Regions from separate parts of the Isoptericola sp. NPDC060185 genome, predicted to be linked through region 3. Evidence: riboswitches for the same ligand, from Rfam matches in the RefSeq annotation. Region 3 holds a riboswitch; each other region holds the start of a gene.

Region 1 (2,190 bases), on a different contig from region 3:
CGGAACCGGTCCGTACCGAGCGTCCCGTCGCCAAGGGCCCGCACGAACGACAGCTCGTCGATCGCGGCCCGCACCCCGGCGGCGGCGGCCCACCACCCGTCGACGGCGTCGCGGCCGGCCCCGGCGGCGGCCTCGTCCCGCCCGGCCGGGGGCTCCGGATCGACGGCGCCCGCCGGGGTGCTCCCCGCGAGATGGTCGACCGGCCCGTGCCCCCCGCCGACGCGCAGCGCCTCCCCCGCCCGGATCGCCGCCGCCAGCCACGCCTTCGTGCCGCGCAGCGCCTCGGCCCAGTCCCCCGTGCGGGCGTACCGGGCGGCCAGCCCGCTCGACAGGGAGCAGCCGGTGCCGTGCGTCGCCGTGGTGCGGACCCGCTCGCCGGCGAGCTCCAGCAGCGTGCCGTCCGGGCCGACGAGGGCGTCGGGCGCGCCGGGGTCGCCCTCCTCGGCATCGTCGCCCGTCAGGTGCCCGCCCTTGGCCACGACCAGCACGTCGTGCCGGGCGGCGAGCCGGCGCGCCTGGTCGAGCGCGGCGGGCCAGTCGGGCGCGGGGGGCTCGCCGGCCAGGACCGCGAGCTCGGGCAGGTTGGGCGTGACGACGTCGACCCGCGCGAGCAGGTCCCGCACGGCGCGCTCCGCCGTCGGGTCCAGCAGGCGGTCGCCGCTGGTGGCCAACATGACCGGGTCGAGCACGACGGCCGGGCGGGCCCCGTTCGCGCCGTCCGGAACCGGCCCGCCGTCCGGCAGGCCGTCGAGCCACGCGCCGACGGCCCGCGCGACGGGCGCCGACGCGAGCATCCCGATCTTGACGGCGTCGATGGCGATGTCGTCCGCGAGCGCGTCGAGCTGGGCCGTGAGGAACTCCGCGGGCGGCACGTGCACCCCCCGCACGCCGCGCGTGTTCTGGGCCGTGAGGGCAGTGAGCGCGGCCATGCCGTACCCGCCGGCCGCGGCGATCGCCTTGAGGTCCGCTTGGATCCCGGCGCCGCCCGACGGGTCGGAGCCGGCGATCGCCAGGACCCGGGGCCTGCTGGGCGCGGGGGTTGGTGCGGTGGTCGCGGGAGCGGTGGTGCCCCGGAGGGCGGAGCTGTCGTGATGCGCGCGCACGCTCATGTCGACATCCCTTCGTCAGTGCTAGCTGAATCAGGTTCGACGGGTGTGATCTCAGCGTCTCGTCGCCGGCCGGGGCCGACGGCGGGAGGCACCCCGTGTCGTTCGGCGCCACCGTAGCCCACCGGCCGCAGCGGTCGGCGGCGGGTCCTCCCAGGCGTGTCGCCCGGCGGGATAGGGTGCCGGGGTGCCCGTGGTCGTCCGTCGTGTGCGCGAGCTCCTCGTCGCCGGCACGACGCTCAGCATCGCGGCCGCCGCCCACCTCCTGGGCGGCGGCGCGCTGCCCGGTGCACCCCTCGCGTGGCTGGTCGTGCTGGCGCTCTCGGCGCCCGTCGCCGTCTGGACCGCCCGCCGTCGCCTGACGCTGCGCCGCCTGCTGCCCGCCATGGTCGCGCTGCAGCTCGTGCAGCACTCCGCCCTGTCGGTGCTCGGCGCCGCCCGCGCCGACGACGACCCCTGGGGCACCGGGAGCACGGTGGGCGCGGGCGGAGCCGTCCCGGCCCTCGCGGGCCACGCCGGGCACGACCTCGGGCCCGGCTCGCTGGTCCCCGCGACCGGGACCGCCGTGCACCTGGAGCACGCCGCCGACGGCGGCACCACGACGTGGATGCTCGCCGCGCACGCCGTCGCCGTCCTCCTGACCGCGCTGCTGCTCGCCGCGGGCGACCGGGCCGCCGCGAACGTCGCCTCGCACCTGGCGCACGTGGCGCTGCTGGTGCGGGGGCCGGCCTCGCTGCCCGTGGCCCGCCGCGGGCCCGTCGTCGCGGGACCGGTCTGGCGTCCGCTGCCGTGGCACGCGCGCCGCCGTCCGGCGCCGCGCGGGCCCCCGGTGCGGCGCGGCGCCCTCGCGCGCGCCGCCTGAGCCCTGCCCTGGTCCGAGGTCGGACGGGGCGGGCCCTCGCCGTCCCACGAACCCTCGAACCACCGGAGCAGACAGCCATGCCTACGACCACCCCTGCCCGCACGCGCCGCACCCGTCGGCTCGCCGGAGCGGCCGCCCTCGCCGTCCCCGCCCTCCTGCTGGGCGCCGGAGCCGCGTCCGCGCACGTGACGGTGACACCGGACTCCGCCGAGTCCGGCGCGT
Region 2 (2,190 bases), on a different contig from region 3:
CGGCGCGAGGGCAAGGCCCAGGCGCGCTGGGTGCTGCTCGACTTTGGGGACGTCGTCGTGCACGTGCAGCACGCCGAGGACCGGGTCTACTACGCGCTGGAGCGCCTCTGGAAGGACTGCCCGGCCATCGACCTGCCCGAGGACGCGCGCGGCGGCGACGGCGCAGCCGCGGCGGCCGAGTACGGCGACGCCGCGGGTGACGGGGCCATCCGTCTCGCGGGCGACGAGCGGTGACGGCCGGGACCGTCGTCCTGCTGCGCCACGCCCGCACGGCGTACAACGCGTCCCTGCGGCTGCAGGGGCAGATCGACATCCCGCTCGACGACGTCGGCCGCTGGCAGGCGGGGGAGGGCGGCTCCGCCCTCGCGTCGTCCCACCGCGCGACGCGCATCGTCTCCTCCGACCTGGGTCGCGCCCTCGAGACCGCGACCGCGTACGCGGACGCGCTCGGCGGCGCCCCCGTGCAGACCGACGTGCGGTTGCGCGAGCGTGGCTTCGGCGAGTGGGAGGGCATGACGGGCGAGGAGCTCTCCGCGCGCTGGCCCGAGGAGTACGCCGCCTGGCGCCGCGGCGCCGAGCCGGCGGGAGCGGGAGCGGAGTCCAAGGCGGAGGTCGCCGCGCGGATGGCCGAGGCCGTCGCCGAGCACGCGGAGCAGCTGGACGACGACGCGACCCTGGTCCTCGTCTCCCACGGCGCCGCGATCTCGTTGGGGGTGACGGCGCTGCTCGGCCTCGACCCGACCTCGTGGCGCGGGCTGGCCGGGATGCACAACGTGCACTGGTCGCACCTGCATCGGGCGGGGGCCGGCGCTGTCCCGGCGTGGCGGCTCGTGGCGCACAACGTGGGGGCCGGGTACCCGCTGGACCACTGGCAGGCCGGTCCGGACTGGAATTTGGAACCTGGCCCGAAGTCTGCCTAAGATATCGACGTTCCGAGGGGCGCAAGCCCGGAGGAACACACCGAATCAGACGAAACATGGGTCGCTCGCGGCCATGGATCGCCGGTTCTCGGGGCTGTGGCGCAGCTGGTAGCGCACCTGCATGGCATGCAGGGGGTCAGGGGTTCGAGTCCCCTCAGCTCCACCCCGACGAAAAGGCCCGGAACCACATGGTTCCGGGCCTTCTCGCGTACCCGGGTCCCACGGGGCGGGACGGCCTTGCGTCGACGACGCCGTCGCCTAGGGTCGGTCCTGCGGCCGCATCGAGGGCCGCCGCAGGTGACGTCACACCTGACGCACAACTGAAGACACCCATGACAGGGGAGCGCCGTCGAAGGGGCGCTGAGAGTGCGGGCACGAGCCGCAGACCCTTGGAACCTGCTCCGGTTAGCACCGGCGAAGGGAGTTACCTGGAATGTCCGCGCCCATCATGCGTCCGACCGTCCTCGGGACGGCTCGCGCGAGCCTGCGGTACCGCACCGTCGACCTGGTCACGATGGCGATGCTCGGCGTCGCCGTCGGCGTCGTCTTCTGGGGCTGGACGCAGCTCTACCACCTGCTCTCCGCGGGGCTCGTCGTCGCGTTCCCGCCGGCCACCGGCCTGCTCGGCGGCGGCTGGCTGCTCGGCGGCGTGCTCGGCGGGCTGATCGTCCGCAAGCCTGGCGCCGCGCTGCTCACCGAGGTCGTGGCCGCGAGCGTCGAGGCCCTGCTCGGCGCCGGCTGGGGCTTCTCGGCGATCGTCTCGGGCGTCGTGCAGGGGCTCGGCGTCGAGCTCGTCCTGGCGCTGTTCCTGTACCGCCGGTTCGGCACCGCGGTGGCGGCGCTGTCGGGTGCCGCCGCGGGCGCGTGCGGCGCCGTCTACGAGTGGTTCGCCTACTACCCCGACTGGCAGTGGGGGTTCCGCCTCGCCTACCTCGGCTTCTTCGCGCTGTCCGGCGCGCTCCTCGCGGGGCTCGGCGGCGCGGCGCTGGTGCGCGCCCTCGCCCGCACCGGGGTGCTGGACGCGTTCGCGCCCGGCCGGGACCTGGCCGACGGCGCCGCCGGGGCGGCCCGTGTCGCCCGTGGCTGACGGCGGCGCGCGCGCCCGGCTGGCGGGGCTCACCTGGCGCCCGACGGGGCGGGCGACGCCGGTGCTCGACGGGCTCGATCTCGCCGTCGGCGCCGGGGAACGCATCGGGCTCGTCGGTCCCAGCGGGGCCGGCAAGTCGACCGTGCTGCACGCCCTGGCGGGCGTGCTCGGCGACCCGCTGCC
Region 3 (2,190 bases):
TCGCGGTGGTGCGGGCGCGTGCGGTCCGTGCGGACATGCGTCCTCCAGGGTCGGGGCGCACGGCCGGTCCCGGCCGTGGTGGGGGGCAGGTGCCCACTGTGGCACGCGTCGGCGGGGCCCGCCCGAGGCATCCATGGGGAGAACTCCCCAGGTCACAGACCTCGGGCGCCCGTGTCAGCCCAGCCGCTCGCGCAGCTCGCGGGCGGCCCGCTCGGGGTCGGGCGCCTGGGTGATCGCGCGCACGACGACGACGCGCGACGCGCCGGCGTCGAGCACGGCGTCCAGCCGCTCGGCGTCGACCCCGCCGATGGCGAACCACGGCGTCGCCGGGCGGGTCGCCGCGACCTCGCGCAGCAGGTCGAGGCCGACGGCCGCACGACCGGGCTTGGTGGGCGTGGCCCACAGCGGGCCCACGCAGAAGTAGTCGACGTCCGGGTCGGCCTCGGCCTCCGCGGCCTGGTCGGCGGAGTGCGTGGAACGGCCCAGGACCGGCTCCGCGCCGAGCAGCTCGCGCACGGCCGGCACGGGCAGGTCCCGCTGCCCCATGTGCACGACGGGAGCGCCGGTGAGCTGCGCGACGTCGGCCCGGTCGTTCACCGCCCAGAGCGCGCCGTGCTCCGCGGCGACGCGGGCCACGACCGCCTGGATCTCCAGCTCGCGCGCCACGTCGAGGGACTTGTCGCGCAGCTGCACGACGTCGACCCCGCCCGCGAGCGCCGCGTGCAGGAAGTCCTCCAGGTCGCCGCGGTCCTCGCGGGCGTCGGTGCACAGGTACAGGCGGGCGTCGGCGAGGCGGGCACGGGTCGTGGTCACGCCAGTCAGGGTAACCACGGCCCGGGTTACAGTGGCCGCGCACGGGAGCCCCGCTCGGGGCTGAGAGGGCGCAGGAGCCGACCGTCGAACCTGATCTGGGTCATGCCAGCGAAGGGAGCGCACATGCTTACGTCCACACCCACGTCCGCACCTGAGTCCGCCCGCGACGTCGTCGACCTCGTCGTGGTCGGAGGTGGCATCGTCGGCCTCGCCGTCGCGTGGCGCGCCGCCACGGCCGGGCTGTCCGTCACGGTCCTCGACCCGTCCCCCGGCGACGGCGCCACCCGCGCGGCCGCGGGGATGCTCGCGGCGGTCAGCGAGGCCGACTTCGGCGAGCGGGACCTCGCCCGCCTCAACCTCGCGTCCGCCGCCCGCTGGCCGTCGTACGCCGCCGACCTCGCCGCCGCGACCGGCCGCGACGTCCCCCTGCTGCGCGCCGGCTCGCTCGCCGTCGCGTACGACGCCGACGACGCCGCCCTGCTGCGCCGCGTGCTGGCGCTGCACCGGGAGTGGGGGCTCGCGTCCGCGGAGGTCCCGGTGGCCGACGCGCGGCGCCGGGAGCCGTACCTCGGGCCGCGGCTGGCCGGGGCCGCCGTCGTCGAGGGCGACCTCGCCGTCGACCCGCGCGGGGTGCACGCGGCGCTCGTCGACGTGCTGGGCGGCGCGGTCGTGCGGCGTGCGGCGGTGCGGCTGGAGCGCGACGGCGCGGGCCGGGTGGTCGCGGCGCACGACGACGCCGGCGCGCGCCACGCCGCGGGCGCCGTCGTGCTCGCGACCGGCGTCGTACCGCCGGTGGGGCTGCTCGACGGGGTGCCGGAGGCCAGGGTGCCGGTGCGGCCCGTCAAGGGGATCACCCTGCGGCTGGACGCCGGCCCCGAGCTCGCGCTGGAGCACGTGGTGCGCGGCACCGTGCAGGGGCGGCCGGTGTATCTCGTGCCGCGGGCGCCGGGCACCCGGTCGGGACCCGGCGGCGGGCCGGGGCACCGGGAGATCGTCGTGGGGGCCACCAGCGACGAGCGCCCGGACGACCGTCGGGCCGAGGCCGGGGGCGTGTTCGCCCTCCTGCGCGACGCGCGCGCCCTCGTGCCCGGCATCGACGAGGCGGCGCTCGTCGACGTCACGCCGCGCGCCCGCCCCGCCACCCCCGACAACCTGCCGCTCGTCGGGAGCACCGCCGCGCCCGGGCTGCTGGCCGCCGTCGGGCACGGGCGCAACGGCGTGCTGCTCGCGCCGCTCACGGCCGACGCGGTCGTGGCAGAGCTGACCGGCGGGGCGCCGCCCGACGACTCGCTCGCCGCGGCCGATCCGCGGCGCTTCGCGCCTGCCGCCCGCCCCGACCCTGAAGGAGCACACCCATGAGCCCGAGCACGAGCACCG

What was found. A riboswitch is a leader RNA that binds a small molecule or an ion and turns the genes downstream of it on or off. The one in region 3 is predicted to bind thiamine pyrophosphate.
Region 1: linked by a shared signal. The riboswitch ahead of ACFWDO_RS07995 (bifunctional hydroxymethylpyrimidine kinase/phosphomethylpyrimidine kinase) and the one ahead of thiO (glycine oxidase ThiO) in region 3 are both predicted to bind thiamine pyrophosphate.
Region 2: linked by a shared signal. The riboswitch ahead of ACFWDO_RS05360 (ECF transporter S component) and the one ahead of thiO (glycine oxidase ThiO) in region 3 are both predicted to bind thiamine pyrophosphate.

The regions. Positions count from the first base shown of each region.
Region 1 covers NZ_JBHWYY010000015.1:41,078-43,267, reverse strand. Annotated here, with positions in the region: gene ACFWDO_RS07995 (bifunctional hydroxymethylpyrimidine kinase/phosphomethylpyrimidine kinase) at 1-1,109, opposite strand, end outside; TPP riboswitch at 1,100-1,215, opposite strand; gene ACFWDO_RS07990 (hypothetical protein) at 1,294-1,968, shown strand; gene ACFWDO_RS07985 (YcnI family protein) at 2,046-2,190, shown strand, end outside.
Region 2 covers NZ_JBHWYY010000008.1:106,918-109,107, reverse strand. Annotated here, with positions in the region: gene rsfS (ribosome silencing factor) at 1-234, shown strand, start outside; gene ACFWDO_RS05370 (histidine phosphatase family protein) at 231-920, shown strand; tRNA gene ACFWDO_RS05365 (tRNA-Ala) at 1,011-1,083, shown strand; TPP riboswitch at 1,248-1,360, shown strand; gene ACFWDO_RS05360 (ECF transporter S component) at 1,354-2,007, shown strand; gene ACFWDO_RS05355 (ABC transporter ATP-binding protein) at 2,000-2,190, shown strand, end outside.
Region 3 covers NZ_JBHWYY010000003.1:44,568-46,757, forward strand. Annotated here, with positions in the region: gene ACFWDO_RS01775 (hypothetical protein) at 1-37, opposite strand, end outside; gene thiE (thiamine phosphate synthase) at 175-822, opposite strand; TPP riboswitch at 845-947, shown strand; gene thiO (glycine oxidase ThiO) at 937-2,172, shown strand; gene thiS (sulfur carrier protein ThiS) at 2,169-2,190, shown strand, end outside.